DNA from 4 places in the Bradyrhizobium sp. BRP56 genome. Region 1 is predicted to be linked to each of the others. Evidence: predicted binding sites of a transcription regulator. Region 1 holds the regulator's gene; each other region holds the start of a gene.
What was found. The regulator PhoB, encoded in region 1, activates phosphate uptake and scavenging genes when phosphate is short. The targets are predictions, from matches to a motif close to TGTCATNNANCTGTCAT.
Positions count from the first base shown of each region.

Region 2: the regulator PhoB is predicted to act here: its motif matches at 4,638-4,654, upstream of I6F38_RS11010 (OprO/OprP family phosphate-selective porin).
Region 3: the regulator PhoB is predicted to act here: its motif matches at 5,336-5,352, upstream of I6F38_RS03460 (RNA degradosome polyphosphate kinase).
Region 4: the regulator PhoB is predicted to act here: its motif matches at 3,165-3,181, upstream of phnC (phosphonate ABC transporter ATP-binding protein).

Region 1 covers NZ_JADYVV010000064.1:44,988-52,830, forward strand. The annotation lists gene pstS (phosphate ABC transporter substrate-binding protein PstS) at 74-1,084, shown strand; gene pstC (phosphate ABC transporter permease subunit PstC) at 1,314-2,303, shown strand; gene pstA (phosphate ABC transporter permease PstA) at 2,308-3,153, shown strand; gene pstB (phosphate ABC transporter ATP-binding protein PstB) at 3,150-3,968, shown strand; gene phoU (phosphate signaling complex protein PhoU) at 4,075-4,791, shown strand; gene phoB (phosphate regulon transcriptional regulator PhoB) at 4,937-5,647, shown strand; gene I6F38_RS33595 (GcrA family cell cycle regulator) at 5,841-6,353, opposite strand; gene I6F38_RS33600 (aspartate aminotransferase family protein) at 6,842-7,843, shown strand, end outside.
Region 2 covers NZ_JADYVV010000012.1:22,213-30,055, reverse strand. The annotation lists gene I6F38_RS11025 (ecdysteroid 22-kinase family protein) at 1-936, opposite strand, end outside; gene I6F38_RS11020 (zinc-binding alcohol dehydrogenase family protein) at 1,127-2,140, opposite strand; gene I6F38_RS11015 (helix-turn-helix domain-containing protein) at 2,258-2,638, shown strand; gene I6F38_RS11010 (OprO/OprP family phosphate-selective porin) at 2,978-4,576, opposite strand; gene I6F38_RS11005 (DegQ family serine endoprotease) at 4,922-6,280, shown strand; gene I6F38_RS11000 (replication-associated recombination protein A) at 6,277-7,611, shown strand.
Region 3 covers NZ_JADYVV010000003.1:13,198-21,040, reverse strand. The annotation lists gene ndk (nucleoside-diphosphate kinase) at 164-586, shown strand; gene I6F38_RS03470 (TerC family protein) at 699-1,538, shown strand; gene ppx (exopolyphosphatase) at 1,542-3,044, opposite strand; gene I6F38_RS03460 (RNA degradosome polyphosphate kinase) at 3,057-5,261, opposite strand; gene I6F38_RS03455 (DnaA/Hda family protein) at 5,395-6,072, opposite strand; gene I6F38_RS03450 (CDP-alcohol phosphatidyltransferase family protein) at 6,161-6,703, opposite strand; gene purM (phosphoribosylformylglycinamidine cyclo-ligase) at 6,864-7,843, shown strand, end outside.
Region 4 covers NZ_JADYVV010000029.1:84,430-92,272, reverse strand. The annotation lists gene I6F38_RS21245 (LysR substrate-binding domain-containing protein) at 1-395, shown strand, start outside; gene I6F38_RS21240 (DUF1045 domain-containing protein) at 554-1,249, opposite strand; gene I6F38_RS21235 (alpha-D-ribose 1-methylphosphonate 5-triphosphate diphosphatase) at 1,259-2,434, opposite strand; gene I6F38_RS21230 (chloramphenicol acetyltransferase) at 2,431-3,096, opposite strand; gene phnC (phosphonate ABC transporter ATP-binding protein) at 3,308-4,123, shown strand; gene phnD (phosphonate ABC transporter substrate-binding protein) at 4,202-5,134, shown strand; gene phnE (phosphonate ABC transporter, permease protein PhnE) at 5,218-6,102, shown strand; gene phnE (phosphonate ABC transporter, permease protein PhnE) at 6,099-6,947, shown strand; gene phnF (phosphonate metabolism transcriptional regulator PhnF) at 7,115-7,840, opposite strand.

The DNA.
Region 1 (7,843 bases):
ACCGCTCCTAGATGGACCGGCGTGAGCGCGATCGGGCGCATTCGGCGCTTCGCTCACAGGATGGAGACCACCCATGAATTTCATCAAAGCAATCGTCGCAGCCGGCATGATCGCCGCTTCGACGTCGGCCTTCGCTGCCGATATTACCGGCGCGGGCGCGACGTTTCCGTTCCCGATCTATTCGAAGTGGGCTGACGCCTACAAAAAGGAGACCGGCAACGGTCTGAACTACCAGTCGATCGGCTCCGGCGCCGGCATCAAGCAGATCCAGGCCAAGACCGTGACCTTCGGCGCCACCGACGCGCCGCTCAAGCACGAGCAGCTCGAGAAGGACGGCCTCGTCCAGTGGCCGATGGTGATGGGCGCGATCGTCCCGGTCGTGAACCTCGAAGGCATCAAGCCGGGCGACCTGATCCTGTCGGGCGAAGTGCTCGGCGACATCTATCTCGGCAAGATCACCAAGTGGAATGACGCGGCGATCGCCAAGCTCAATCCGAAGCTGACCCTGCCGGGCGATGCCATCACCGTCGTGCGCCGTTCGGACGGTTCGGGCACCACCTTCAACTTCACCGACTATCTCTCCAAGTCGAACGCCGACTGGAAGTCCAAGGTCGGTTCCGGCACCGCGGTCGAATGGCCGGTCGGCGTCGGCGCCAAGGGCAACGAAGGCGTTGCCGGCAACATCGGCCAGACCAAGAACGCGATCGGCTATGTCGAGTATGCCTACGCCAAGCAGAACAAGCTGACCTACACCGGGCTGGTCAACAAGGCCGGCAAGACCGTGCAGCCGACGATGGCTGCCTTCCAGGCTGCCGCCTCGAATGCCGACTGGGCCAAGGCTCCCGGCTACTACGTGATCCTGACCGACCAGCCGGGCGAAGCCTCCTGGCCGATCACCGCGGCGACCTTCATCCTGATGCACAAGGACTCGACCGACAAGGCGGCCTCGCAGGAAGCGCTCAAGTTCTTCAAGTACGCCTTCGAGAAGGGCGACAAGGCGGCCGAAGAGCTCGACTACATCCCGATGCCGGACTCGGTCGTCAAGCTGATCGAGAAGACCTGGTCGTCGGACATCAAGAGCTAAGTCCGACGCTGCGACAGGACCTGTGCCGACTCGATCGCGGCGCAGGTTGAGCGACCAAGACCCGGTCTCCATCACCGCGGCAACAAGCGCGGGATCGAGGCCGGGGTTCGCGCCTCAAGGGGCGTGGCTGGAACGACGACGCCCGGCCAAATGCGTCAGTGAAGATCGCTTCGGGGCGTAGCGGCTTGCGTGGCTTTTGCATACTAAAGAGGGGATTGGCGTGGCAGACATGGCTGTTCAGAGCGATGTGATGGAAGCCGCGGGACCTTACGATCGCGCCAAGGCCCTCAGCGCCTTCAAGCTCGGTGACCTCACTTTCTATTGGATCACCCGCATCTCGGCGATTTCGGTTCTGTTGATCCTCGGCGGCATCATCCTGTCGCTGATCGTCGGCGCCTGGCCGGCGATGAAGGAATACGGCTTCGCCTTCCTCTGGACGCAGCGCTGGGCGCCCTCGGCCGATCCGCCGGTGCTCGGCGCGCTCGGCCCGATCTACGGCACGCTGATCACCTCGGTCATCGCGATGCTGATCGCCATTCCGGTCGGCATCGGCATCGCCGTGTTCCTCACCGAGCTCTGCCCGCAAATGCTGCGCCGCCCGATCGGCATCGCGATCGAGCTGCTCGCCGGCATCCCCTCGATCATCTACGGCATGTGGGGCTTCTTCGTGCTCGGCCCGTTCCTGGCCAACACCTTCCAGCCTTTCATGATCCGGATCTTCGAGGGCGTCCCGGTGCTGGGCGCGGTGTTCGCAGGCCCGCCGTCCTATCTCAGCCTGTTCAACGCTGCGCTGATCCTTGCGATCATGGTGCTGCCCTTCATCACCGCGATCTCGGTCGACGTGTTCAAGACCGTGCCGCCGGTGCTGAAAGAGGCCGCCTACGGCATGGGCTGCACCACCTGGGAGGTCGTCCGCAGCGTCGTGATTCCCTACACCCGCGTCGGCGTGATCGGCGGCATCATGCTGGCGCTCGGCCGCGCCCTCGGCGAGACCATGGCGGTGACCTTCATCATCGGCAACTCGTTCCGGATCTCGTCGTCGATCTTCGCGCCGGGCACCACGATCTCGGCGGCGATCGCCAGCGAATTCGCCGAGAGCGACGGCCTGCACCAGTCCGGCCTGATCCTGCTCGGCCTGCTGCTGTTCGTGCTGACCTTCTTTGTGCTCGCCGGCGCGCGGCTGATGCTGATGCGGCTTGAAAAGAAGGCGGGGAAGTAACGCCATGAACCCGATCTACAAATCCCGCCGCCGCAGCGACATCGTCATCCGCGCACTCTGTGTCGGCGCGGCGCTGTTCGGCGTCACCTGGCTGGCGCTGATCCTGATCACGCTGCTCTATAACGGCCTTGCCGGCCTCAGCGTGCAGCTGTTCACCCAGAACACGCCGCCGCCCGGCTCGACCGAAGGCGGCCTGCTCAACGCCATCGTCGGCTCGGTCATCATGACCGTGATCGGCGTCGGCATCGGCGCGCCGCTTGGCCTGTTCGCCGGCACCTACCTCGCCGAATACGGCAAGCACGACAAGCTGACCTCGGTGATCCGCTTCATCAACGACATCCTGCTCAGCGCGCCCTCGATCATCATCGGCCTGTTCATCTATGGTGCGGTGGTGGTGCCGATGCGCGGCTTCTCGGCGATCGCAGGCAGCCTTGCGCTCGCGGTGATCGTGATCCCGGTCGTGCTGCGCACCACCGAGGACATGCTGCTCTTGGTGCCCAATCCGCTGCGCGAGGCCGCCTCCGCGCTCGGCCTGCCGCGTTCGCTGGTGATCAAGCGGATCGCTTATCGTGCGGCGCGATCGGGGCTGATCACCGGCGTGCTGCTGGCGACCGCCCGCGTCGCCGGCGAGACCGCGCCGCTGCTGTTCACCGCGCTGTCGAACCAGTTCTTCAGCCTGGATCTGACCAAGACGATGGCCAACCTGCCGGTGACCATCAATAACTTCGTGCAGAGCCCCTACGCCTACTGGAAAGAGCTGGCGTGGAGCGGTGCGCTGCTCATCACATTCACCGTGCTCGCGTTGAATATCGGCGCGCGTATCCTTGGTGCCGAAAGGGCCGCAAAATGACCGAGCTTTCCGTCTCCACGACTGCCGCAGGCCACATTCCGCAGGTTCCGCTGCCGGAAGCGCCGCCGAAAGTCACGGTGCGCAATCTCAACTTCTATTACGGCGAGCACCACGCGCTGAAGAACATCAACCTGACGCTCGGCACCAACCGCGTCACGGCGTTCATCGGCCCGTCCGGCTGCGGCAAGTCGACCCTGCTGCGCATCTTCAACCGGATGTACGACCTGTATCCGGGCCAACGCGCGGTCGGCCAGCTGATGCTGGACCAGACCAACATTCTCGACCCCAAGCTCGACCTCAACTTGCTGCGCGCGCGGGTCGGCATGGTGTTCCAGAAGCCGACGCCGTTCCCGATGACGATCTACGAGAACATCGCCTTCGGCATCCGCCTCTACGAGAAGATCTCGAAGTCCGAGATGGACGACCGGGTCGAGAAGGCGCTGCGCGGCGGCGCGCTGTGGAACGAGGTCAAGGACAAGCTGAACGCCTCCGGCCTGTCGCTCTCCGGCGGCCAGCAGCAGCGCCTGTGCATCGCGCGCACCGTGGCGGTGCGCCCCGAGGTGATCCTGTTCGACGAGCCGTGCTCGGCGCTCGACCCGATCTCGACCGCCAAGGTCGAGGAACTGATCCAGGAGCTCTCCGAGGACTACACGATCGCGATCGTCACCCACAACATGCAGCAGGCGGCGCGCGTCTCCGACAAGACCGCCTTCATGTATCTCGGCGAGCTGATCGAGTTCGACGACACCAACAAGATCTTTACCTCACCGAGCGATCGGCGCACCCAGGACTACATCACCGGCCGGTTCGGTTGACCGGCGCATGATCCGGAAAAGTGGAAACCGGTTTTCCGATCAGGTCATGCTAAAATTCAGGACACGAAGCCATGATCCCCGGGATCATGGTTGAGGGAGACAAGCGATGGCTTCTGAACATACCGCCAAGGCATTCGACAGCGACCTGCAGGAGTTGACCCGCCTGGTCGCCGAGATGGGCGGCCTGGTCGAACGAATGATTACCGAGTCGGTCGACGCGCTGATCCGTCGCGACGTCGCGCTCGGCAAGCGCGTGGTCGCCGCCGACATCGAGATCGACAATCTGCAGCGCAACATCGAAGAGCGCGCGGTGCTGACGATCGCGCGCCGCCAGCCGATGGCGATCGACCTGCGTGAGATCGTCAGCGCGATGCGCGTCGCCACCGATCTCGAGCGGATCGGCGACCTCGCCAAGAACATGGGCAAGCGCGTCGCGGCGCTGGAGAGCGATTTCCAGCCGCTGAAGTTGATCCGCGGCCTCGAGCACATGACCGACCTCGTACTGTCGCAGGTCAAGTCGGTGCTCGACGCCTACGCCGCGCACGACCTGCCGGCGGCGATGAACGTCTGGAAGGGCGACGAGGAGGTCGATGCGATCTGCACCTCGCTGTTCCGCGAACTGCTCACCTACATGATGGAAGATCCGCGCAACATCTCGTTCTGCATCCATCTGATGTTCTGCGCCAAGAACATCGAGCGGATCGGCGATCACGCCACCAATATCGCCGAGACCGTGTTCTACATGATCGAGGGCCAGCAGATCACCGACAAGCGCCCGAAGGGCGACATGACCACTTTTGCCACCACGGTGCCGGGCAACTGAGGCATGATCGGCAAGCGCGGAACCGGCAAGAGTGAAACTGGATGGTCCTCGCGACAACTCGCTTCCGCGGGGACTATGCTTGAGGAAGTAAGCGTTTCGGTTTGCGTCTGGGCAACGGATCACCACAGAGAAAGAACTTAGACCGATGAGCGCACGCATTCTGGTAGTCGAAGACGAGGAAGCGCTGACGACGCTGTTGCGCTACAATCTCGATGCGGAAGGCTACGATGTCGAGACGGTGGGGCGCGGCGACGATGCGGATACAAGGCTGAAGGAGCGCGTTCCCGACCTCGTGGTGCTGGACTGGATGCTGCCGGGCCTGTCCGGCATCGAACTGTGCCGCCGCCTGCGGGCGCGGCCCGAGACCAAGCAGCTTCCGATCATTATGCTGACCGCGCGCGGCGAGGAAAGCGAGCGCGTGCGCGGGCTTGCCACCGGCGCGGACGATTACATCGTCAAGCCGTTCTCGGTGCCGGAGCTGCTGGCGCGGGTGAAGGGCCTGTTGCGCCGCGCCAGCCCGGAGCGGCTTGCGACCGTGTTGACCTACGGCGACATCGAGCTCGACCGCGAGAAGCGCCGCGTGGCGCGCTCGGGCCGTCCGATCGATCTCGGGCCGACCGAGTATCGCCTGCTCGAATTCTTCCTCGAGCATCCCGGCCGCGTGTTCAGCCGCGAGCAACTGCTCGACAGCGTCTGGGGTCGCGACATCTACATCGATGAGCGCACCGTCGACGTGCATATCGGCCGCCTGCGCAAGCTGCTCAATCCGGGCCGCGAGCAGGATCCGATCCGCACCGTGCGCGGCGCCGGCTACGCGCTCGACGACCGCTTTGCCAAGGCCGAGCCGCAGCCGTAATGGGCGTTGGCTTAGCCCCGGCCCATCCAGCATCGTCATTGCGAGCGTAGCGAAGCAATCCATTTCACCGCAAACGCGGAACGATGGATTGCTTCGTCGCTAACGCTCCTCGCAATGACGGTGGAGGCCACAAAAAAAATCCCCGCTTTCGCGGGGATTTGTTTTTCAGGTCTTCCGTCGTTTTCCCGAGTGCTCACTTGATCTGCGGTTTCGCCGACGGCCGGCGGCGATCGGCGGCGGGCTGGTAGGCGACGCGCGAGTGATGCGCGCAATAGGGCAGGCCGGCGAGCGCCTTGCCGCCGCAGAAGAAGAATTCCGGGCTCGAGGGATCGCCGACCGGCCAGTGACAGGTGGCCTCGTTGAGCTCGAGCAGCGACAGCCGCTGGCTCATCGGCACCACATTGTCGTAGGAGATCGGATCGGGCTCCATCTCGACCTCGAAGGCATGCGCCAGCGCGGTGTTGCCGCGCGAGACCGGACGCGCCACCCGCATCATGTGCTGGGCCGGGCGAGCCTTGCGCTGCCGCGGCGCGGCCGTGGAGGGTGCCTTGGCGCGGCCGGAGAGGCCGAGCCGATGCACTTTGCCGATCACGGCGTTTCGCGTCACATTGCCAAGTTCCGCCGCGATCTGGCTGGCCGACAGGCCGGACTCCCAGAGTTTCTTCAGCTGCTCGACGCGATCGTCGGACCAGGTCAATACAGTCATCGCATTCTTCCCTTCGCGTAGCGCCGGCCAATCATTGGAGCGGCGCTGCGAGCCAATCTGGACAAATATCCCTGCGGCCAGAATCCCTTAGCCCTCGCCGGGCACGGTGTTGCGCCCGAACGTTTACGCGAGACACAAAGGCTACTTAGAGGGTCCAGTACCGCCGCACGAGATGTCGTACCCGACAGGCCAAACGCTACAATATGGCGTGACTCTGGCGCAAGAGTCCGCGGCCGTGCGTCCACATGTTCCCACACAGTTAAGCATCGCGATGAGGCTTTTCCACCGCACCGGAATGCTCCGGATTGCGCTCGTTTCGCATTGCAGGAAGGCCACTTCGTGACGATTGACACTTACCGACCGCAGCATAGAATGCCCGCCACGTGCCGCCCGCAAAGGCGGCCGTTTTGTTTTCCGAAGCTGGCCGTTGCTGCGCTGGCGTCAAGGCGCAGCGGCAATTGTCGGCTTAAAAACCGTCAGTGATCGCCATGACCAACGCTGCCACGTCGCATCTGCTCCCCGTCTTCGCCAGGGTCGATCTCGGCTTCGAGCGCGGCGAGGGCGCCTGGCTGATCGCAACCAACGGCGACCGCTATCTCGATTTCACCTCGGGCGTCGCGGTCAACGCGCTCGGGCACGCGCATCCGCATCTGGTCAAGGCGCTGCAGGAACAGGCGACCAAGCTCTGGCACATGTCGAACCTGTTCAAGAGCCCGGACGGCGAGGTGCTTGCCGCACGGCTGTGCGAGCAGAGCTTTGCCGACTTCGTGTTCTTCTGCAATTCCGGCGCGGAAGCGATGGAGGGCGTGATCAAGCTGGTCCGCCACTATCACTTCTCCAAGGGCCATGGCGAGCGCTACCGCATCATCACCTTCGAGGGCGCCTTCCACGGCCGCACGCTGGGTACGCTGGCGGCGACCGGCTCGGCGAAATATCTCGAGGGCTTTGGCCCGCCGATGGACGGCTTCGACCAGGTGCCGCATGGCGACATCGAGGCGGTGAAGAAGGCGATCGGTCCGCACACCGCCGGCATCCTGATCGAGCCGGTGCAGGGCGAGGGCGGCGTGCGCTCGGCGCCGCAGGCGTTCTTCAAGGCGCTGCGCGCGCTCTGCGACGAGCACGGCCTGCTACTCGCCTTCGACGAGGTGCAGACCGGCATGGGCCGCACCGGCGAGCTGTTCGCCTACAAGCGCACTGGCGTCACGCCGGACGTGATGTCGCTGGCCAAGGCGCTCGGCGGCGGTTTTCCGATCGGCGCGGTGCTGGCGACCGCCCAGGCTGCGGCCGGCATGGCGCCCGGCTCGCACGGCTCGACCTTCGGCGGCAATCCGCTCGCGGTCGCCGCCGCCAATGCCGTGCTCGACGTCATGCTGAAACCCGGCTTCTTCGAGTATGTGCAGAAGATGTCGCTGCTGCTCAAGCAGAAGCTCGCTTCCGTCGTCGACCGCTATCCCGGTGTGCTGTCGGAGGTGCGCGGCGAGGGGCTGTTG
Region 2 (7,843 bases), on a different contig from region 1:
GTAGCGCCGATAGTCCCGCCAGCAACGATCCCACTCATAGTCCCGCACGCCGCGCCGGATCAGTTCCGAATGATAGAACCGCACCAGGTCGGCCTCATGAAGCCGCCGTTCGGATGGATCGATGCCGGCCGAGAGGAAATAGGCGACGTCGACGATTCCCGGGCCCACTGTCAGTGTCTGCCAGTCCAGCGTCGCCATCGGATGGGTATTGCCGCGGACGTCGAACAGCATGTTGTCGAGCCGGAAATCCGCATGCTGGAGGGTTCGCGGCGCCGATCGATCGGACTGGTAGCGCAATAGCGCGTCCGGAAGCCGGTCGATCAGATCAAGGAATTCCGGCTCGATCACGCCGCGATATCGCTCCTTGTAGTGACCGATGATGCCGGGCAGCACCGCGCGAAGGTCTCTGCGCCGGCTTGCGGCCATCACGAAGCATTGCACCGCATCGAGGCTCGGGTCATTCCATCGCGGCGCATGCAACGCCGCGGCCTCGGTCATGGCCATCTGGCTGTCGGCGATCGAGCATCCGGCGAGCTGATCGCCCGGACGTGCGGGCGCGAGGTCCTCCAGGATCAGGGTGAAGTCGTCGGTCGCCGGATCGATTTCGGCAAGAATCGGCCGCGGGGTGTGAATGGCGACGGTCGCCGCCAGCTCGCGATAGAACGCGACCTCGCGGACGTAAAGCGTGTGCGCGGAACCGGAGCGGCGGCTGTCGGGATCTGCGGCCGGGAATTTGCCGACGACGCTCAAGGGAGCGTTCGGCTCGTCACCGTCATAGGTCAGACGAAATCGATAGCTGTCGCCGACGAGGCCATTGCCGACCGGCTTGCAGGCGAGATCGACGACCCTGACCTGGTCGATCACACCGGCTTCGCGCAGCGCCCGCGTCATCCACTCCGGATCGATCCGCGACGGATCGGCCGTGAGCAAATTCATCGGTTTCCTCCCATCCCCGTGGGCGTCACCACCGCTCCAGCTGCGTCCTGCGCGGCCGGATTGAGGACGGGGTGATCGTTGCGCAAATCATACAGGCGATGCCGTGGCTTTGGCAAAAGCCGCGGCGGGCCTGTGGGGATATCATGCCCGGGATGTTTCCCCGGGCATGAGGAAGCGGACGTGAGGAGCCTTACCAGCCTTCCAGCACGATCTTGCCGCGTGACTTGCCGCTTTCCAGCAAAGCGTGAGCGCGCTTGAGGTTGGCGGCGTTGATGGTACCGAAGGTCTGGTCGAGCGTGGTGCGCAGCACGCCCTTGTCGATCAGGTCGGCGACATCGTTGAGCAGATGATACTGCGCGATCATGTCGGGCGTCTGGAACGACGAGCGCGTGAACATCGATTCCCAGTGCACCGACACCGCCTTGCCCTTGAACGCGGCGACGTTGAATTCCGGCGGATCGTCGATCAGGCCGAACTTGCCCTGCGGCGCGATGAAGTCGGCGATCGACTTGTAGTGCTGGTCGGTGAAGGTGAGGCTGGCGACGAGGCCGACCGGCGGCAGCCTCAAGCTCTCGATCTGCTCCTTCATCGGCTGCGAGTGATCGATCACCGCATGGGCGCCGAGATCGCGGCACCACTTTTGCGACTCCGGCCGCGTTGCGGTCGCGACCACGGTCAGCCCGGTGAGGCGGCGCGCAAGCTGGATCAGGATCGAGCCGACACCGCCGGCGCCGCCGGTGATCAGAAGCGTGCGCGGGTCGAGGCTCTTGCCCGGCACCGCGCCGAGCCGGTCGAACAGCAGCTCCCACGCGGTGATCGAGGTCAGGGGCAGGGCGGCGGCCTGCGCGAAGGACAGCGACGCCGGCTTGTTGCCGACGATGCGTTCATCGACCAGATGAAATTCCGAATTGGTGCCCTGGCGCAGGATCGAGCCCGCGTAAAACACCTCGTCGCCGGGCTTGAAGAGCGAGACGTCGGGCCCGACCGCGTCGACCACGCCGGCCGCGTCGAAGCCGAGGATCTTGTATCCGCCGTCGGTCGGCGCCGCGCGCTTGCGCACCTTGTAGTCGACCGGATTGGCCGAGATGGCCTTCACCGCGACGCGGATGTCGCGCCCCTTCGGCTCGGGCTTGGCGATCTCGAAATCGACGAGCGAATCCGCCGCCTCGATCGGCAGCGATTTTTGGTATCCGACGGCCTTCATGCCTGGTCTCCGTGTGGGCGATTGCCTGCCGATTAACTGTCGCGCTGGCGTCCATTTGGCAAGTACTGTAAAAACAGGGAACTAGTCCCTGTTTGTATACTATTGGGAAAATACTGCATGAAACGGAAGAATTTCGCGCGCCGGCCGGGCTGCGCGGTCGAGGCGGCCCTCGACCTGATCGACGGCAAATGGAAGGGCGTGATCCTGTATCATTTGCAGGCCGGCACCCAGCGCTTCGGCGAGTTGCGGCGGCGGATGCCCGGCATCACCCAGCGCATGCTGACCAAGCAGCTGCGCGCGCTCGAGGACGATGGCCTCGTGATCCGCAAGGTCTATGCCGAGGTGCCGCCACGGGTCGAATACACGCTTTCCGAACTCGGCGAGAGTCTGCGCCCGGTGATCGATATTCTGAAAGCCTGGGGCGAGGGCCATCAGGAGCGGCTGTCCTGCGCGCCGGCGCCGGAGGTCATTGTGAAGAAGTCGAAGCGCGCGGCCTGAAAGCATGTTCGCGCGACGCGCTCCGCTTCACCTCGCCCCGCGTGCGGCAGGGCAATCGCATATGGAATGAACCGATTCTTCCGCACCGTCATGGCCGGGCTTGTCCCGGCCATCCACGTCTTTCTTCGCCTGGAAACAAAGACGTGGATGCCCGGGACAAGCCCGGGCATGACGAATTTGTGGAGCGACCGAGCTCATATGCGATAGCCCTGCCCGCAAGCGGGAGAGGGAACGCAGTTTCGATGCCGCTACGGCTCGATGATTTCAAGCATTTCAGAGCAACAAAAACGGCCGGAGCAATGCCTCGGCCGTTTGCCGTCGACGACAGATCAGCTCGCCTCAGAACGCAACCTGCGTACGCAGCGCGACCGCGTCGAACTTCGAGCCGACGTCCGCAGCCGAGGTCGCCGAGGCCTGCTTGGCGATATCGCCGTGCAGGTAGTTCAGCATGAAGCGGACGTTGTTGTTGACGTACCAGTTCAGCGCAGCGGTGTAGACGGTCTGCCGGCCGCCCGCGATGCCGACCGCCTGCGCGATCTGATCGTTGAGGTCCATCGTGCTGACGCGGCCGGCGATTTCCCAGGCGCCCCAGCCGCCGCCGGCGAGCGAGAACGGATCATGCGGCTTGATCCCGCTATAGGAGGCCGTTGCCGGATTGTAGGCGTGGTTCTCGCCGGTCAGCACGTAGCCGACCTGCGCGTAACCGCCGTCGAACTTCAGGCTCGGCGCGCCGAACGGCGGCAGTCCGGTGTTCGCGGAGCGATCGACATTGAACCAGTAATATTCGCCCTGCGCGATGAACGGGCCATAGGTCGCTGCCGCCTCGACGCCGTAGACCTGCGCGCCGGAGACATTGGCGATCGCACCGGTCGAGATCAGCGTCGTCGGATCGATGCGCAGCTCGGGCCGGTCGCTGAGCGTGAGCGTCTGCGCCTGCGTGAGCTGGTTGCGCGGCGGCTGCACCAGCCATTCCGCATCGGCGCCAATGTGCACCGAATAGTTCTTGCCGCTGATCGGATTGCCGGCGACGCGGATGACGCTGCCATACTGCTCGGACGTGCCGGCCGGCGAGGCGGAGGACGCGGAGTGGATGGCGCCCGACGTCGGTCCGGTGACATAGCCGCCGATCCAGAACTGGTCGTTCCACCAGCGGGTGCCGGCGGCCGAACGGAAGTCACCGGCGGCGATGTTCTGTGCGATGATGCCGACCGAGGCGCGCTCCATGAACAGGATGTCGTTGGAGCTGGTCGCTTCGTCGAGTGTCCACGGCACGTCCATGATGCCGCCTTCGATCGCCATCTTGCCGCCGAACGGCTTGAAGCCGGTGTAGCTCAGATACGCATTCTCGATGCCCGAGGTGCCGCCGCCGGGTAGCGATCCCGGCGCCGCGCCGCCGAAGCCGTCGGACGAGCCGCCGAAATCGTAGATCAGCGAGTAATTCCAGTCGCCGAAGAATTTGCCGACGATGCCGATGCGTGCGCGGCGGACGTTCTCGCCGCTGTCGAGCTTCTGCGGCGAGGTGCCTGCGGTGTTCGGACGATAGTCATAGCCGCCGACATCCCAGTGCACGCGGCTCGTGATCGCAACGCAGTTCTGTTCGTCGGCGGTGCAGATCGTCGGCCGGTTGTTCGGCATCGTCACCACGACGCCGGACGGCGCGACCGGGCCCTTCACCGGGATCGCGGCGTTGGCGGTCGCCACCCGCGCGGCCTTGGCATCCGCCGCCTTCGCATTGGCGTTTGCGCTGGCTGCGCTTGCGGTATTGGCGTTGGTCTGCTTCTGCAGTTTGTCGAGCTTCTGCTCGAGCATCTTCAGCTGCTGCTTCAGCAGCGCGATCTCCGCATCGCTGCCGCCTCCGGCCGATTGCGAATAGGCCGGCGAGGCGGCAAGCGCCCCTGCCAGGCCTATGGCGATTGCACTGACTTTTGTTGCACCCATTGTGCACCCCTGTTGTGTTTGAATTCCCCACTCACTCACTGAACGGTCCTAGGAGCGTATCGTGACTGACGCACGACAGTGCTTCCGGGCATCGCAGTTCCGCTTGTGGTCCGCAGGCAACAAGCGGAGCGGCGCAGTGAGATGACAGCCATCATAGAAGCTTGGCGGCGCGCTTCAACGCGGCCGCCGCGGGTTGTGCACCGGTACGGCGGGGGGCCAGTTATCCGGCCGGGCGCCCTTCAATTGCCCGGCGAACACGCCTATATTCCGGCGTTTCCACGAGAGGTGAGAATGCTCCGACCTGTCCGCTTTGCTGCCGTATCCGCTCTGTGCACGTTGGCCTTCATGGGGAATCTTTCCGCAGTCGCGGCCCAGGACCGCCGCGTGCCGTCCTCGCAGGCCGAGCTGCAATTGTCCTATGCGCCGATCGTGCAGCGGGTGCAGCCGGCGGTGGTCAATGTCTACGCCGCCAAGACCGTGCAGAACCGCAATCCATTTCTGGATGACCCGATTTTTCGCCGGTTCTTCGGCGTGCCGGGACAGCAGCCCGAGCAGATGCAGCGCTCGCTCGGCTCCGGCGTGATGGTCGATGGCTCTGGCCTCGTGGTCACAAACAATCACGTGATCGAGGGCGCCGATCAGGTGAAGGTCTCGCTCGCCGACAAGCGCGAATACGAGGCCGAGATCGTGCTGAAGGACAGCCGTACCGACCTCGCGGTGCTGCGCCTGAAGGACACCAACAAGGAGAAGTTCGCGACCCTCGACTTCGCCAATTCCGACCAGCTGCAGGTCGGTGACGTCGTGCTCGCGATCGGCAATCCGTTCGGCGTCGGCCAGACCGTGACGCACGGCATCATCTCGGCCCTAGCGCGCACTCAAGTCGGGATCACGGATTATCAATTCTTCATTCAGACCGACGCCGCGATCAATCCCGGCAATTCCGGCGGCGCGCTGGTCGACATGACCGGCCGGCTCGCCGGCATCAACACTGCGATCTTCTCGCGCTCCGGCGGTTCGCAGGGCATCGGCTTTGCGATCCCCGCCAACATGGTGCGCGTCGTGGTGGCCTCCGCCAAGAGCGGCGGCAAGAATGTGAAGCGGCCATGGCTCGGCGCGCGGCTGCAGGCGGTGACGCCGGAGATTGCCGAGACGCTCGGGCTGAAGCTGCCGTCTGGCGCGCTGGTCGCCAACGTCGCGCCGAACAGCCCGGCGGCGAAGGCGGGCTTGAAGCTCTCCGACCTGATCGTCGGGATCGACGGCACGCCGATCGACGATCCCAACGCGTTCGACTACCGCTTCGCGACCCGTCCGCTCGGCGGCAACGCGGAGATCGAGGTGCAGCGCGCCGGCAAGCCGGTGAAGCTCACCATACCGCTGGAGACCGCGCCCGACACCAACCGCGACGAGATCGTGCTGACCGCGCGCTCGCCGTTCCAGGGCGCGAGGGTCGCCAACATCTCGCCGGCGCTGGCCGACGAACTGCATCTCGACGCCGGTGCCGAGGGCGTGGTGGTGACTGATCTCGCCGGTGACGGCACCGCGGCCAATGTCGGCTTCCAGAAGGGCGACATCATCCTCGCGGTCAATAACGAGAAGATCGTGCGGACCAGCGACCTCGAGAAGGCATCGAAGACGGGGACGCGGGTCTGGCGCATCACGCTGGTGCGCGGCGGCCAGCAGATCAACGTGACGCTCGGCGGATGAGCCCCAAGCAACCGCGAGAGGCCGGCAACCTGTTCGCCGCGGCGGGGATGGAGCAGGACGCCCCACACCCTCTGCCGGACCGGCTGCGCCCGCGCACGCTGGCCGATGTCGTCGGCCAGGATCACATCCTCGGCCCCGACGGCGCGCTGACGCGGATGCTGGAGACGCGCACGCTGGGCTCGCTGGTGTTCTGGGGACCGCCCGGCACCGGCAAGACTACCGTGGCGCGGCTTCTGGCCGACGCCACCGAGCTGCATTTCGAGCAGATCTCCGCGGTGTTCTCCGGCGTCGCCGATCTCAAGAAGGCGTTCGATGCTGCGCGTGCCCGTCGCGAGACCGGCAAGGGCACGCTGCTGTTCGTCGACGAGGTGCATCGTTTCAACCGCGCGCAGCAGGATTCCTTCCTGCCCGTGATGGAGGACGGCACGGTGGTGCTGGTCGGCGCCACCACGGAGAACCCGTCCTTCGAGCTCAACGCGGCGCTTTTGTCGCGCGCCCGCGTGCTGGTGTTTCACTCGCTCGATACGGCGGCGATCGAGAAACTGTTCGCCAATGCCGAGAAGATCGAGGGCAAGCAGCTGCCGCTCGATGCCGAAGCCCGCGCCGTGCTAGTGCGGATGGCCGATGGCGACGGCCGCGCCTCGCTGACATTGGCCGAAGAGGTCTGGCGCGCCGCCCGCAAGGGCGAGGTGTTCAACGCCGAGCAGTTGCAGGCCATCCTGCAGCGCCGCGCGCCGATCTACGACAAATCGGCCGACGGCCATTACAACCTGATCTCGGCGCTGCACAAGTCAGTGCGCGGCTCCGATCCGGATGCGGCGCTGTATTATCTCGCACGCATGCTCGATGCCGGCGAGGACCCGCTGTTCCTGGCGCGGCGCGTGGTGCGCATGGCGGTCGAGGATATCGGCCTTGCCGATCCGCAGGCGCTGGCGGTGTGCAACGCCGCCAAGGATGCTTACGATTTCCTCGGCTCGCCGGAGGGTGAGCTCGCGATCGCACAGGCCGTGGTCTATCTCGCCACCGCACCGAAATCGAACGCGGTCTACACCGCATTCGGCGCGGCGATGCAGACTGCGAAGCAGGGCGGCTCGCTGCTGCCGCCCAAGCACATTCTGAATTCGCCGACCAAGCTGATGAAGTCGGAGGGCTACGGCTCCGGCTATCAATATGATCACGACATGCCGGACGCATTCTCCGGCCAGGACTATTTCCCGGAAGCGCTGGGCCGCCAGACCTTCTACGATCCGCCCGACCGCGGCTTCGAACGCGAGATCCGCAAGCGGCTGGATTACTGGCAGCGGCTGCGCAAGGAACGGGGCGGGAGCTAGGGCAAGACGAGATTGGGCCGCGGCCGCGAATAGCGCGCGTTCCCGTTTCCACCTGCGGCGTGGAAGCGTCGGTTGCGGAGGCTCGCCAATGCCATATGCAACACCTTCGGGCGAGGAATACTTGCGTAACTTCGGAATATTAGAAATATATTCCTGATTTGCCCGACGTGTCAAGTTGCTTGGTGCCACGCCGATCGCCGCCGGCTCCTTTGCATGGGGTTGTTCTCGATAT
Region 3 (7,843 bases), on a different contig from region 1:
AGTTGGCCGAGCCGGCCGCTGTCTGGAGGGCGCCCAAACGACGATTTTCGTCGCGAAAATGCGTCAAAACTAAAGGCTAACGCGTCACAGGGTCGCTTGCCGTTACCCCATCGCGCCGATATAAGCCCCGGCAACTCCCGGCCACGTTTACAAGGACGAAATCATGGCGATTGAACGCACCTTTTCGATCATCAAACCCGACGCCACCGAGCGCAACCTGACCGGCGCGGTCAATGCGGTGATCGAGAAGGCGGGCCTGCGGGTCGTGGCGCAGAAGCGCATCCGCATGACCCGCGGCCAGGCCGAGACCTTCTACGCCGTCCACAAGGCGCGTCCGTTCTTCGGCGAGCTGGTCGACTTCATGACCTCGGGCCCGGTCGTGGTCCAGGTGCTGGAAGGCGAGGGCGCCATCCTGAAATATCGCGACGTGATGGGCGCGACCGACCCGTCGAAGGCCGCCGAAGGCACCATCCGCAAGCTCTATGCGAAGTCGATCGGCGAGAATTCGGTGCACGGTTCGGATGCGCCGGAGACCGCGGTGATCGAGATCGCGCAGTTCTTCGCCGGCAACGAGATCGTCGGCTGACACCGTATTGCTGAAAGTGGCGCGGTCTCCCGAGGAGATCGCGTCGAAGTAGAACCGGGGAGCGGCGGACGACCGCCGCCAGGGGCGGCCGCAAGGCCGAATAGGACTCGCTGTGGACTGGCTGTGGCAGATCTTTGATCCGGCGTACATCGGCGCGTTCTTCACCGAATTCAAGAACGAGATGGCGACGCCGACGTTCTGGGTCGCCGTCGGCAAGATCATCTGGATCAACGTCCTGCTGTCGGGCGACAACGCGCTCGTGATCGCGCTCGCCTGCCGCGGGCTCGCGCCGCGCCAGCGCCTGTGGGGCATGATTCTTGGCGCCGCCGCGGCGGTGCTGCTGCGCGTCATCTTCACCGGCATCGTCGCCAGCCTGATGGAGCTTCCCTATTTGAAGCTGGTCGGCGGGCTGGCGCTGATCGTGATCGCCGCCAAGCTGCTGGTGCCGGAGCAGGAGGACGAGGACAGCGTGCACGCGGCCTCGCATCTGTGGGCCGCGGTTCAGATCGTCGTCGTCGCCGACATCGTGATGAGCCTCGACAATGTGATCGCGGTGGCCGCCGCCGCCAACGGCAGCGTGCCGCTGCTGGTGCTCGGACTTGCGATCAGCGTTCCCCTGATCGTTGCCGGCGCGGCGCTGATCATGGCGCTGCTCACCAAGCTGCCGGTCCTGGTCTGGGCCGGTGCCGCGCTGCTCGGCTGGATCGCGGGCGACGTCATCGCGACCGATCCCGCCGTGCATCCGAAGCTGGACGCGCTGTTCGCCGGACCGCTCGGTACCAAGCTCGATTCCTGGCTGACGTCGGTCGGGATGTCGCCGCAATTCGCGCATGGCGGCAATGGCGGCGAGATCGCGCTCGCGGTGCTCGGTATCATCGTGGTGCTGGTCGTGGGGTCGATCTGGCGCCGCCACGCACTCCGCAAGGCCAAGCACGCCGCCAAGGCGGCGTGAGGTCTAGCGCCGCACGATCGAGCCGGCGCGCCCGACCAGCCGCGCCAATTGCTTGAAGCGGCTGCCGACGCGGTCGGCGACCAGATCCACCATCCGGTGCTCGAACACCAGCATCAGCTTGCGGCCCTGGGTGCGGAAATGGGTTGCCGGCAGCACGCCGGTGCGCGCCGCCGTGATCAGATGCGCGACGCGAAATGCGGCGCCGAGCACGCGGGCGCGCTCGTCCATCGCCGGCGTCACCAGCGCGCGGATCTGCGGCGGCGGCTCGTTTTCCTCGCTGAGCCCGGCGTAGCGATAGAACACCGAGAGCGCGACGAAGGCGCGGCCCTGATGCGTGATCGAGCCGAAATTGCCGTTCATGATCAGGCTGAGGGTTTCCTCGCCGCGATGATCGGGATGCACCCGCCAGCCGATGTCGGAGAGCAGGCAGGCGACGTGCCGCAGCCTGCGGTCTTCCTCGGTCTCGCGCAGCCTGACGACGCGCACCAGCCGGTCGGTCCACGCCGTCAGCTCCTGGGCGTGGCGGGCCGAGCGCGACAGCAATTCGTTGAGATTCTGCGCGGCGCAGAGCAGTCCGTCCTTGGCGCGTTCGGCCTGCGGCAGCATCTCGTAGAGCAGGCCCTCGCGTACGCCGAAGGTCGAGAACACGATGGTCTTCGGCTGGGCCACGCGGATGATGTATTCGAGCACGAGCGCGGCGTAGGCCAAGAGCGGCCGCCGCGCATCGGCGACCGACTCGATATTGGCCAGCATGTTGGTGGCCGCCAGCCGTCGCAGCCGCTGCGCGAAGTCGAGTGCGTCGGCCGCCGGGATCGAATAGCCGTGCATCACCTTGAGCGGGTAGCCGCTCTGGATGATGTGAATGCGCGCCAGCGCACGCCAGGTGCCACCGACCGCATAGAAGGTACGGCCGCGCCCGGTCTTGAGCTGGGCGACGCCGAGCAGCTCGTTCTTGACGATGCGTTCGGCGCGCTTGAGCGATTTGTTGGAGAGGTCCTGCAGCGCGAGGCTGCCGAGCGGCAGCGTCACGCCGCTGCGCACGCGGCTGCCCTTGACGTCAATCAATTCGAGCGAGCCGCCGCCGAGATCACCGACGATGCCGTTCGGATTGTGCACGCCCGAGACGACGCCGAGCGCGGACAGCTTCGCTTCACGCGGTCCGGTGAGGATCTCGATCTTGGCGCCGCAGATGCGCTCGGCCTTGGCGATGAAGTCCGGACCGTTCTTGGCGTCGCGGCAGGCCGCGGTCGCGATCGCGTAGACGCGGCCGACTTGCTGGATCTTGCACAGCGCACGAAAACGGCGCAGCGCGGTGAGCGCCTTGTTGACGGCATCGGTTGCGAGCAGGCCGGTGCTCTGCACCTCGCGTCCGAGCCCGCACAGCGCCTTCTCGTTGAAGATGGTGATGAGGCTGCGCGCCATCGCCTCGTAGACCACGAGACGAACCGAGTTCGAGCCGATATCGATGACAGCGACGCTGGAAGCGCGCTTCCGCGGCCGCTTCACCGTAAGGCCCCCTTAAGACGATGGCTGCTGACGCTCGTTGCGACGCGTGAGACGGCGCGGTGAAGATTCCTTGAGAGACTTACCACGGCCGGACAGACTCGGATTTGTCATGAAGTAGTCATGCAGATTGAAGGGCTCTTCGCCTTTCGCGGCCTTCATACGCGTTGACGACCCATCCGGCAACAATTGCCAGCTTTGCTCGGTGTCCTTCAGGTTCGCGACCATGATCTGTTCGAGAACCTGCTGATGCACCGTGGGATTTTGCAGCGGACAGAGAACCTCGACGCGACGGTCGAGGTTCCGCGGCATCATGTCGGCGGACGAGATATACACAGCAGCTTTTGTGCTCGGCAGGCCCTGACCCATGCCGAAGCAATAGATTCGGCCGTGTTCCAGGAACCGGCCGATCACCGATTTGACGCGGATGTTCTCCGACAGTCCCGGCAGCCCCGGCCGCAGGCAGCAGATGCCGCGCACCACGAGCTCGACCGAGACGCCGGCCTGCGAGGCCTCGTACAGCGCGTCGATGATATCGGGATCGACCAGCGCATTCATCTTCATCCAGACCGCGCCGGGCCGGCCGTGCTTGACGTGGGCGATCTCGCCGTGGATGTGCTCGATGATCCGCTTGCGCAGCGTCAGCGGCGACACCGCCATCTTCTCGATGTCGCTCGGCTCGGCATAGCCGGTGATGTAGTTGAAGACCCGCGCGACGTCGCGGCCGATGATCGGATCCGAAGTGAAGTAGGAGAGGTCGGTGTAGATGCGCGCGGTGACCGGGTGATAGTTGCCGGTGCCGGTGTGCACATAGGTCGTGAGATTGCCGCCCTCGCGGCGCACCACCATCGACAGCTTGGCATGCGTCTTCAATTCGATGAAGCCGTAGACCACCTGCACGCCGGCGCGTTCGAGGTCGCGGGCCCAGCGGATGTTGGCTTCCTCGTCGAAGCGCGCCTTCAGCTCGATCAGCGCGGTCACCGACTTGCCGGCTTCGGCGGCTTCCGCCAGCGCCCGCACGATCGGCGAGTTGTTCGAGGTGCGATAGAGCGTCTGCTTGATCGCGACCACGTCGGGATCGCGTGCTGCCTGCTGCAGGAACTGCACCACGACGTCGAAGGATTCGTAGGGGTGATGGACCACGAGGTCCTTCTGGCGAATGGCGGCGAAGATATCGCCGCCATGATCGCGCACCCGCTCGGGGTGGCGCGGCACATAGGGCGGGAATTCGAGGTCGGGGCGATTGAGGCGGGTGAGCTGCGACAGCTCGTTCATCGCCAGCACTCCGTCGACCAGGATCACTTCGTCGTCTGCTGCCGACAGGGCGTGCTGCACGAAGATGCGCAGCTCCTCTGGCATCGTGGCCTCGATCTCGAGCCGGATCACCGACCCGCGGCGGCGCCGCTTGAGCGCGGTCTCGAACAGGCGAACGAGGTCTTCGGCCTCTTCCTCGATTTCGAGTTCGGAGTCCCTGATGATGCGGAATGCGCCCTGGCCCTTGACGGTGTAGCCGGGGAACAGGCGGCCGATGAAGAGACCGGTAGCCTGCTCCAGCGTGATCAGCCGCGCCGGCGCGCCTTCCTTGGTGGAGGGGATGCGGATGAAGCGGTCGATCTTGCCGGGCATGCGGATCAGCGCGTTCATCGCCTTGCCGTCGGAGATCCGCGACAATTGCAGCGCCACCGTGAAGCCGAGATTCGGGATGAACGGGAAGGGATGCGCCGGGTCGATCGCCAGCGGCGTCAGCAACGGGAAGATGTTGTGGAGGAAGTGATCCTCGATCCAGCTGCGCTCGGACTTGGTGACGTCGCGGGCGTCGACCAGCTGGATGCCGACCTTGGCCAGGATATCCCGCAGGTCGCTCCAGATCGCCTGCTGGTCGGAGGCGAGCTGCGAGACTGTCTTGTTGATCATCACGAGCTGATCGGCCGGCAGCAGGCCGTCCGGGCTGCGCTCGGTAATGCCCTCGCGGACCTGCGCCTTGATGCCGGCGACACGGACCATAAAGAACTCGTCGAGGTTATTCGCCGAAATCGACAGGAAGCGGACCCGCTCCAGCACGGGATGGCCGAGATTGACCGATTCCTCGAGCACCCGCCGGTTGAAGTGCAGCCAGGAGAGCTCCCGGTTAATGAAGCGCTCGGGGCTGGTCGCGATTGCGGGAATGGCGGGAAATTCCGCCTCTTTTTCTTTGATTTCAGTAGCTTGTACCGAGTCCATCAAGTGCTGGTCCAATTCAGGGCAGGGGGCCAGGGCGGTCTAGCCGAGAGCCGCAGAGACCATGTGATATTGCGATGACGTTTCGATGACATTGATGTTCCGCTCACCTGCGCCGTCAAGCCGCGGGGATGGATCAGGCATCGCGCAACAGCTCCGCCGCCAGCGCCCGAGTGACCGGACGGCCGAGCCGGAGTGCCTCGGTATCCAGGAGCTCGACCGCTTGCCGGACGGCAACGTAGGAACGCTCGATCCGGTTGCTCAGATAGCTGACGAGCGGTTCGTCCACGCTCATCTGGCGGTCGGCGCAGAACTTGACGATCAGGCCGCGGAACAGCTGGTCGTCCGGCGGCAGCAGCGTCACGGTCGGCACCGCGCGGAGCCGCGACCGCAGGTCGCGCAATTCGATCTCGAACGCCGACGGCGGAACGCGCGCCGTGATCAGCACGTAGGCATCGTCCTGGCGCGCCAGATTCATCAGATGAAACATCGCGCGCTCGTCGAAATCCGACGGCCTCAGATCCTCGACCACCAGCGCACCGGTCGCAAGCGCGGTCGGCACCGTGTCGGCGGTCAGCGCATGCGCCGCGGTCGAGCGCGCGCCGGCGGTCTCGGCCCAGATCGCGGCGAGGTGGCTTTTGCCGGAGCCGTCAGGCCCGACCAGCAGCATGATTCGGTTCGGCCAGTCCGGCCAGCCGTCGATCAGCGCCAGCGCCGCCTCATTGGCAGGGCCCTCGAGGAAATCGTCGCGGGTCAGCTTCTCCTCGTGCGGCAGGGCCAAGGCCAATTGACGAGGTTGAACGCTACTGGCCACGCAAGTCTCCAAACCACTTCATTTTAGCCATGCGCAAACGCGTCGCGTTTGTCGCGGGAAAACCGGCTTCCGCTTTTCCGGATCCCGCCTACCGAGCTTCGATCGTGCTCATGTGCCGCACCCACTCCACGAGATAGAGGGACACCGAACCCAAAGTAAAGATCGTGACCAGGCCCATCAGGATCAGGTCGTAAGGGTGTGGCTGAAAGCCGAAGCCGAGCGAGGCCAGCACCAGCGCTGCGAACGCGACCTGCGCCACCGTGTTCAGCTTCGACACCATCAGCGGCTTCATCTCGACCGGCTTGTCGAACAACCATGACACAATCACGGCGGAGACGATCATGATGTCGCGTGACACCACGAGAATCACGATCCAGCGCGGCACCGCGCCCCAGATTCCGAGCGCGACATAGATCGACACCAGGAGCGCCTTGTCGGCGAGCGGATCGAGCAGGGCGCCGAGCTCGCTCGTCATGTTGAAGCGCTTGGCGAGGAAACCATCGACCGCGTCCGAGACGCCGGCGATCACGAAGATCGCGAACGCAATCTCCATCTGGCTGGACACGATGGCCCAGACGATCACCGGCACCAGGATGATGCGGCCGAGGGTGATGATGTTCGGAATGCTCAACTTGGATCGCTTCCCGGCTAGAAGCCTGATTTTACTCGATATCCGGCTCTTTTGCGCAGCCGCCTTGTGTTATCTACATAGTATCGCGGCGGCAGCGCCGCGAGCCATTGCGCGGGGGCGGAATTCCTCGTAACCAGCCCCTGATCATCTGGAATTGGGCATGACCGAGCGCAAAAACGGGCTCACTTACGCGGATTCGGGTGTCGATATCGACGCCGGCAATCGACTGGTCGATCTGATCAAGCCGATGGTGCGGGCCACCGCGCGGCCTGGCGCGGACGCCGAGATCGGCGGCTTCGGCGGGCTGTTCGACCTCAAGGCCGCCGGCTTCAAGGATCCGGTCCTGGTGGCCGCGACCGATGGCGTCGGCACCAAGCTGAAGATCGCGATCGAGACCGGCATTCATGGCGGCATCGGCATCGATCTGGTCGCGATGTCGGTCAACGACCTCGTCGTGCAGGGCGCGGAACCGCTGTTCTTCCTCGACTATTTCGCCTGCGGCAAGCTCCATCCGGAGGCCACCGCGCAGATCGTCGCCGGCATCGCTGAGGGCTGCCGGGAATCCGGCTGCGCGCTGATCGGCGGCGAAACCGCCGAGATGCCCGGCCTCTACAAGGATGGCGATTACGACCTCGGCGGCTTCGCGGTCGGCGCGGCCGAGCGCGGCACCTTGCTGCCGACGAAGGATATCGCGGCCGGCGATGCCGTGATCGGGCTGGCTTCCTCCGGCGTGCATTCCAACGGCTATTCGCTGGTGCGCAAGATCGTCGAGCAGTCCGGCGTTGCCTATGACGCGCCGGCGCCGTTCGCGCCGGTCATGACGCTTGGCGCCGCGCTGCTGACGCCGACCCGGCTCTATGTGAAATCCTGCCTGCGCGCGATCCGCGACACCGGCGCGGTGAAGGGCCTCGCCCACATCACCGGCGGCGGCTTCACCGACAACATTCCGCGCGTGCTGCCGAAGCATCTCGGCGTCGGCATCGATCTGGCGCGGCTGCCGGTGCTGCCGGTGTTCAAATGGCTGGCCGAGCAGGGCGGCATCGCCGAGCTCGAGCTGCTGCGCACCTTCAACTGCGGCATCGGCATGATCGCGATCGTCAAGGCTGATGCGGTCGACGCCGTGACCGAGGCGTTCACCGC
Region 4 (7,843 bases), on a different contig from region 1:
CCGTTCCGGTCGGTGCGCCGGCATTAGCGCGGCGATTGAAGCTGCGCAGTGCCGCCGACCTCGGCCGCGCTGCGTTGATCCATGTGACGACATTCCCCGCAGCCTGGCCGCTTTGGTTCAGGCATGCCGGCGAACCCGTGCCGGCTGCCACGCGCGCGATCTCTGTCGACAGCTTCGTAGCCGCGCTGCAGGCCGCCGAACGCGGTGCCGGCGTCGCGCTCGCGCTCGAACCCTTCATCGCCGAAAGCGAGCGGCGCGGCACGATCCGCCGGCTCCTGCCGGGCGGCCACGTCACCGGCAGCTATTGGCTGGTTCATCCGCCGGGCGCGCAGCGCAGTCGCGCGCTGCAGAAATTCAAGAAGTGGCTGCTGGCCGAGCTCTTGAAGCCGAACTAGCCTACTCGTGTCACGAGCGCTTCATGGTGCCCGTCATTGCGAGCGGAGCGAAGCAATCCATCGCACCGCATGTGCGGAACGATGGATTGCTTCGTCGCTATCGCTCCTCGCAATGACGGCGGCGCAAAGCGCCACATTCTCTCAGGAGGGAGGCGTCGCTATTGGTCGCCGCGCAATGGCCAGCTGCCGATGATGCGGAAGCGCGATGCGCTGTCGGTCTGCTTGAACAGCGCGATGCGGTCGATTGCGAGCCGCGTGAGGTCGACCGCCGCGAACCGTATGCGCAGCTGCGCCACGATCGGGCCGCGCCGCTCGTCGCTCAGCCGCCCTGTCAGCGTCATGTGGAAGCGGAACTCCTCCATGACGTAGGGATAGCCCCAGCGGTCGAGATAGTCGCACTGCCGCGCGGTGAGTTTCTCTGGCCTGCGGCGCGCGCGATCTTCCGGCGTCAGCGGCGCGCGGAACGCGTCGAATTCGGTGACGCAATCGGCGGCAAGCTGCTGCAGGTCGTCCGAGCGGCTGGCCGGGATCACCGCGATGAAGCCGCTGATCGCATCGACCACCGGTTCGATCACCGGAATGCGCCGCGCGCGGCCGGCGAAGGCGGCACAGGCATCGAGAAGCTCGGCCTCGCTCCGACCGTCGGCGAGCGCGGTGGGCGCTTTCAGCGTGGCGTGGAATCCATACTTGCGCGGATCTTCGGTCACCTCGCGCCAGTCGGACGCGACGCCATCGGGAAACGGCAGGTCGTCGCCCGACACCGCATCGTAGCCGAGCAGCGTCGAACCGAAGCGGTGCAGGGCGCTGTCGGGCGACGGCGCATAATAGATCGCGTAGCGCGGAGTGCTGGTCATAGGACTGGGCTACGCCGCCGCAACCGTCTTGCGCGGTGCGCGCGAATGAACGAGGCAGCTCGCGTCCGCCAGATGCACCAGCCGTCCGGCTGAGATCACGGCGACGATGCGCGGCCGCAACGGCGCCTTTTCGTCGACGACGATGATGTCGGCACGGCGGCCCGCGGCGAGCACGCCGCGGTCGGCGAGCCCGGCCGCTCGGGCCGGCGCCGACGAGATCAGGTCCCAGGCTTTGGCGAGCGGCAGGATGCTGTCGGCGACGAGGCGAAACGCCGCAAGCAGCTGCGCCGGATAGTAATAGTCCGACGCCAGCACCGAGCAGAGGCCCTGTGCAATCATGTCGGATGCCTTGGTCCAGCCGGTGTGGCTGCCGCCGCGCACCACATTGGGCGCGCCGAACACGATGAAGTCGCCCGCCCCAGCGGCATCGCGCGCGGTCTCCTCATTGACAGGGAATTCGGCGATCGTGGCGCCCAGCGCGCGAAACTCCTGGCGCATCGCCGGGCTGTTGTCGTCGTGCGAGAGCATGCGGATATCGGCCGCGCGCGCGGCAGCGGCCAGTCGCGCGATCGAGGCCGGCACCTCGGGGCGGCGCGCCACGATCCGGTCGAGCATGTCGTTGACGGCCTCGACGGAGAGCCCGGTGCGCTCGGCCAGCTGGTTGCGCTTCTTCGGCTTGACGTTGCTGTGGTCGTTGAAGGCGAAAAGGTCGATGCGGCCTTCACTGAGCCATTGAATGATCTCGGCCTCGGCCTCGAGATTGTGGGTCTCGTGGCGCAGATGGAAGCGGGTGTCGGCGGCGAGCTGCGGCCGCAGCGCCTCGATCGCGTCGAGCAGCTTGCGCGCATTCTCGGCGCTGCGCAGGCCGGGCTCCCACGACCAGGTCGTGCCATGGAACACGGTGGTGATGCCGTTGGCGATCGCCTGCCGGTCGCTGTCGATCAGCGCCACGTCGGTCGGGAAGTCGACGCCGGGGCGCGGCATCATCTGCCGCTCGAATGCATCGCCATGCAGGTCGATGATGCCGGGCAGCACCAGGAGGCCACTGGCATCGATGTGAAGCGCGGCGCGACCCTGCTCGGCGTCGAGCGCGCCGATGTCGCGACCTGAGGTCCGCAGCGAGGTCTCGACCAGGGCGCCGTCAACCAGCGTGCGCCCGCCCTCGATGAAAATAATGTCCGTCACGATGCGGCGCTCCGTTGTTTGTTCCGTGATTGGGATACGGCCTCGGCCTCATGCTTGTCGAGGAATTCCTCGACCGCGAGCTTGCGAAAGTCGGGCAGGACACGACGAAGTGTTTCGTGATCCCAATCCCACCATGCGAGCGCGGCGAGGCGGTCGGCGATCGTCTCGGAGAAGCGCCGCTTCACCGGCCGCGCCGGATTACCGGCCACGATGGTGTAGGCGGGAACGTCCTTGGTCACGATCGCGCCGGCGGCGACGACGGCGCCGGTTCCGATGTTCCGTCCTGGTAACAGGATCGCACCATGACCGATCCAGACGTCATGGCCGATATGCACGTGATGCGCACGTCGCCAGTTGAAGAAGTCGGTGTCGTCGCTCTCTCCAGGGAAATACGCGCTGGCGCGGTAGGTGAAGTGCGCTTGAGTCGCGCGATGCATCGGGTGGTTGCCGGGGTTGATGCGGGTCATCGCCGCGATCGAGCAAAACTTGCCGATCGAGGTGTAGGTGATCTGGCTGTCGTTCACGACGTAGGAATAGTCATCCATGCTGACTTCAAGCAGGATCGTGCGCGCGCCGACCTCGGTATATTTGCCGAGCTTGCTCTCACGGACTGACGCGGTCGGGTCGACGGTCGGCACAACCGAGAGTGTTTTTCCGGCCATCAGGGCCTCCGCAAATCTTCAAGAATCTTGGGCTTCCGGGGGATGCGCGCTCGTCATCGGGATGCTTGATGACAACATCATGACGTTGCGATGACGGCAAGGGAGCGACAAGGGACGGGTGTGGACGATCGCCGCACCGCAGCGCTGTCGTCACATAACTGTAAAACGCCGGGGATAGCGATGGCCCAACGAGGCGCGGTTGGAGCATTACATGCTGGTGGTGGAAGGTTTGACGTGCCGTTTCGGCACGAAAGCCGCAGTCGACAACGCGTCCTTTTCGATCGCGCCGGGCAGCTTTGTCGGCGTGATCGGCCGCTCCGGTGCCGGCAAGTCGACGCTGTTGCGGATGATCAACCGTCTCGCCGATCCGACCTCCGGCCGTATCCTGTTCGAAGGCACCGACGTCACCGCGCTGCGCGGCAAGGAACTGCGGCGGTGGCGCGCGCGCTCGGCGATGATCTTTCAGCAGTTCAATCTGGTCGGCCGCCTTGACGTGCTGACCAACGTGCTGATGGGCCGGCTGGCCCAGATTCCGTCATGGCGCTCGCTGGCGCAGGTCTGGCCGGAGCAGGACAGGGCGCTCGCGCTGTCGGCGCTCGAGCAATTCGACATCGCCCAGCTGGCGGCACAGCGCGCCGACCAGCTCTCCGGCGGCCAGCAGCAGCGCGTCGCGATCGCGCGCGCGCTGGTGCAGGAGCCCGACATCATTCTCGCCGACGAGCCGATCGCCTCGCTCGATCCGCGCAACACCAAGATCGTGATGGACGCGCTGCTGCGCATCAACAAGCATTTCGGCATCACGGTGCTTTGCAATCTGCACTCGCTCGACCTGGCGCGGACCTATTGCGATCGCCTGGTCGGCATGGCCGCGGGTCGCGTGGTGTTCGATGGCGCTCCCGCGGCGCTCACCGACCATATCGCCCGCGAGCTCTATGACCTCGAGGCCAATGACGTCATCGGCGCAGCACCGCTGCCCGCGCCCGACGGTACAACTGCGCCGGCACTCGGCACCGCAGCCGCGGCCTGAGCGTCGCGCATTTTTCAATCTGGGGGGCCGGGCATTTTGCCCGGCCAACAGGTGCAACTACAACAAAGAGGGGTAGTCATGTTCACTCGTCGCATCATTCTGGCCGGCGCCGCCGCGCTGGCATTTGCCGGTTCGGCCTCCGCGCAGGACTGGAAGGCAAAATACCCGGAGCTCACCTTCGCGGTGGTGCCGGCCGAGAACGCCTCCGGCGTCACCGAGCGCTGGACGCCGTTCGTGGCGTATCTGTCGAAGGAGCTCGGCGTGAAGGTCACACTGCGCATCGCCAACGACTACGCGGCCGTCATCGAAGGCCAGCGCGCCGGCAACATCCAGATCGCCAGCTACGGCTCGGCCTCGTTCTCTCGCGCGCGCCTGACCGGCGTCAAGACCGACGCGTTCGCCAACGATATGAACGCCGACGGTTCGACCGGCTATTACTCGGTGTTCTTCGTCAAGGCGTCGAGCCCCTACAAGACCGTCGAGGACCTGAAAGGCAAGAATCTCGGCCTGGTCGATCCGAACTCGACATCCGGCAACAACGTGCCGCGCTTCGAACTCAACAAGATGGGCATTGCGAATGCCGAAGGCTATTTCGGCAAGGTCGTGTTCACCGGCAGCCACGAGAACGCCGTCCTGGCGCTGTCGCAGGGAACTGTTGATGTGGCCGCCAACCAGTGGACCAACGAGGACGATTCCACGCTCGCCCAGATGCTGACCAAGGGCATGCTGAAGAATGCCGACGGCTCGGCGATGAAGAAGGATGATTTCCGCATCATCCACAAGTCGGCGCTGATCATCAACGGCCCCTATGCGTACAACACCGATCTTCCGGAGGGCCTGAAGGCTGCGATCGCAAAGGCCTTCTTCGACGCCCCGACCAAGGACAAGGCCGCCTTCGACCGTCTGTCCGACGGTCAGAAGAAGGGCTTCCATCCCGCCACCACCAAGGATTGGGACGGCACCATCGAGCTGATCAAGTTCGTCGACGGTTTGCGCAAGAAGGCGAGCTGATCGCACGCCTGACGTCACGAGGGCCGGGCGTATAGCCCGGCCCTTTCTCCCCACTCAACTCCGAACCGGACTGGCACGCGTCGATGGCGACCGCCGTATCCATTCTTCCAGCGCAGCAGCTGGCGACGCTGGAGGACGCCTACCGCAAGTCCGTCGCACGCAAGCGGTTGAAGGCCGCGCTGGCAACGGCGGCATTCTGTGCGGTGCTGGTGATCGCGGCGTTCGGCGCGGAAGTGAACCTGCGCACGCTGTTCACCTATTTCGGCAATTTCGTCAGCTATTTCGATCGCATCCTGACGCTGGATTCCGGCGCGCGGATCTGGACCGATCCCGCCGAATGGTTCTGGGGTTGGCATAAGTGGCTGAAGATGCTCGGCGAGACGATCCTGATCAGCTATGTCGGCACGTTGACGGGTGCGGTGCTCGCCTTCGCGCTCAATTTCTTCGCGGCCCAGAATACGTCGCCGGGCCCATGGGTACGTTTCACGATCCGCCGCCTGCTGGAATTCGCGCGCACCGTCCCCGGCATCGTGTTCGCGCTGATCTTCGTGATCGCGTTCGGCCTCGGGCCGATGGCCGGCGTGCTGGCGATCGCGATCCACACCACCGGGGCGCTCGGCAAGCTGTTTGCCGAGATCGTCGAGAATGCCGACATGAAGCCGGTCGAGGGCATCCGCTCCACCGGCGCGAGCTGGCTGTCCTGCATGCGCTTTGCCGTGCTGCCGCAGGTCTCGGCCGGCTATGCCAGCTATGCGCTGCTGCGCTTCGAGATCAACGTCCGCGAGGCGTCGGTGATGGGCTTCGTCGGCGCCGGCGGCATCGGCCAGGAGCTGGTGGTCGCGATCCGCAAGTTCTACTATTCCGACGTCAGCGCCATCCTCATCACCATCATCGTCACCGTCTTCATCATCGACATCTCGACCGGCTGGCTGCGCGGCCGGCTGTTCGGCAAGGAGACCCGTCGATGAGCCAGATGCCGAGGCCGAACACCACGGAACTGCGCGCGAAGTACCCCAACGTCTTCGAACGTCCCGCATCGGCACGGTTGGCGATGCCGGCCATGATCGCGGCGGCGCTCGCGATCTTCGTGTTCGGACTGGTCGATCTCGATTTCTCGCCGTCCAGGCTGATCGCGGGCCTCGGCCAGCTCGGCTGGATCACCATGCTGATGCTCCCGCCGAATCCGGGCTCGTCGTTCCCGCTCTACATGCAGGCGCTCGGCGAGACGCTGTCGATCGCGGTGCTCGGCACCACGCTTGCCGCGCTGTTGGCGCTGCCGGTCAGCCTGCTGGCGGCGCGCAACATCATCCCCTCGAACCTGATCCGCTTTCCGGTGCGCCGCTTCCTCGATTCGATCCGCGGCGTCGATACGCTGATCTGGGCGCTGGTCTGGATCAACGTCGTCGGCCTCGGCCCGTTCGCCGGCGTGCTCGCGATCATGGTGTCGGACTTCGGCGCGTTTGGAAAGCTGTTCTCGGAGGCGATCGAGGCCGCGGATCGCAAGCAGGTCGAGGGCATCCGCGCCTCCGGCGGCAACGCGCTGCACGAAATCCGCTTCGGCCTGCTGTCGCAGGTGCTGCCCGTGATCGCCGGGCAGGTGCTCTACTTCATCGAGTCGAACACCCGTTCGGCCACCATCATCGGCATCGTCGGCGCCGGCGGCATCGGCCTGCAGCTTGCAGAGCAGATCCGCGTGCTGGAGTGGCAGAAGGTGTCGTTCCTGATCCTGATGATCCTGATCGCGGTCGCCGCGATCGACTTCATCTCGAGCAAGCTGCGCTTTGCGATCATCGGGCAAAGGGCGGTGGTGTAGGACCCTACCTCGCCCCGCTCTTGCGGGGAGAGGTCGGAATTTTCGCGTAGCGCAAATTCCGGGTGAGGGGGACTCTCCGGGGACTCACGGCTTCCAGGATTCGCGGAGACAGCCCCTCACCCCAACCCTCTCCCCGCAAGAGCGGGGCGAGGGAGAAGAGTTCATCGTCAGCCGTTCTCGACCAGAAACTCCACGCGCTCGGCGGCGAAGCGCGAGCGCTTGGTCACCAGCGGCTGGTCCAGCATGTCGACGTCGGTGGCGTCGACCACCAGCACCGGCCGTCCCAGCGGCAGGTCGAGCCGCGCGGCGTCGGTCGCATCGACGATCGCCGCGGTGATCCGGGTCGAGGCGCGGTGGTAGTCCTTGACGCCGTAATGCCCGAGCAGCTTCGTCATCGAGCGGACGTTGGCGAACACGCTGCCGGCATCGGGAAACCGCTCGGCCGACAGCCAGGTGGTGGAAACGCAGATCGGCGTCCGGTCGGCGAGCCGCACTGCTTCGATCCGGATCAGCGGCGCACCGATCCTCAGGCCGAGCTCGCGCGCGATCTCGCGATTGGCGGTGTCGCTGCTCGCATCGATCAGCTGGCCGCGCGGCTCGTGACCGCCGGCGCCGACGATCTCGGAAAATCGCGTGCGTGAGCGCAAGGGATAGGCGAGGCGCTGGGCTTCGACATAGGTGCCGCTACCGCGTTCCGCGCGCACCAGGCCGCGCTCGGCCAATGCGGCGAGCGCCCGCCGCACGGTGTGCCGGTTGACCCGGTACGTCTCGGCGATCTCCATCTCGCCGGGCAGCTTTTCGCCGGCGGCGAAGCGGCCGTCAGCGATGCCGCGCTCGATGCCGTCGGCGACCTGCCGCCACAAGGCGACGCCGGAACTTTCCTGCATGCTCATGGC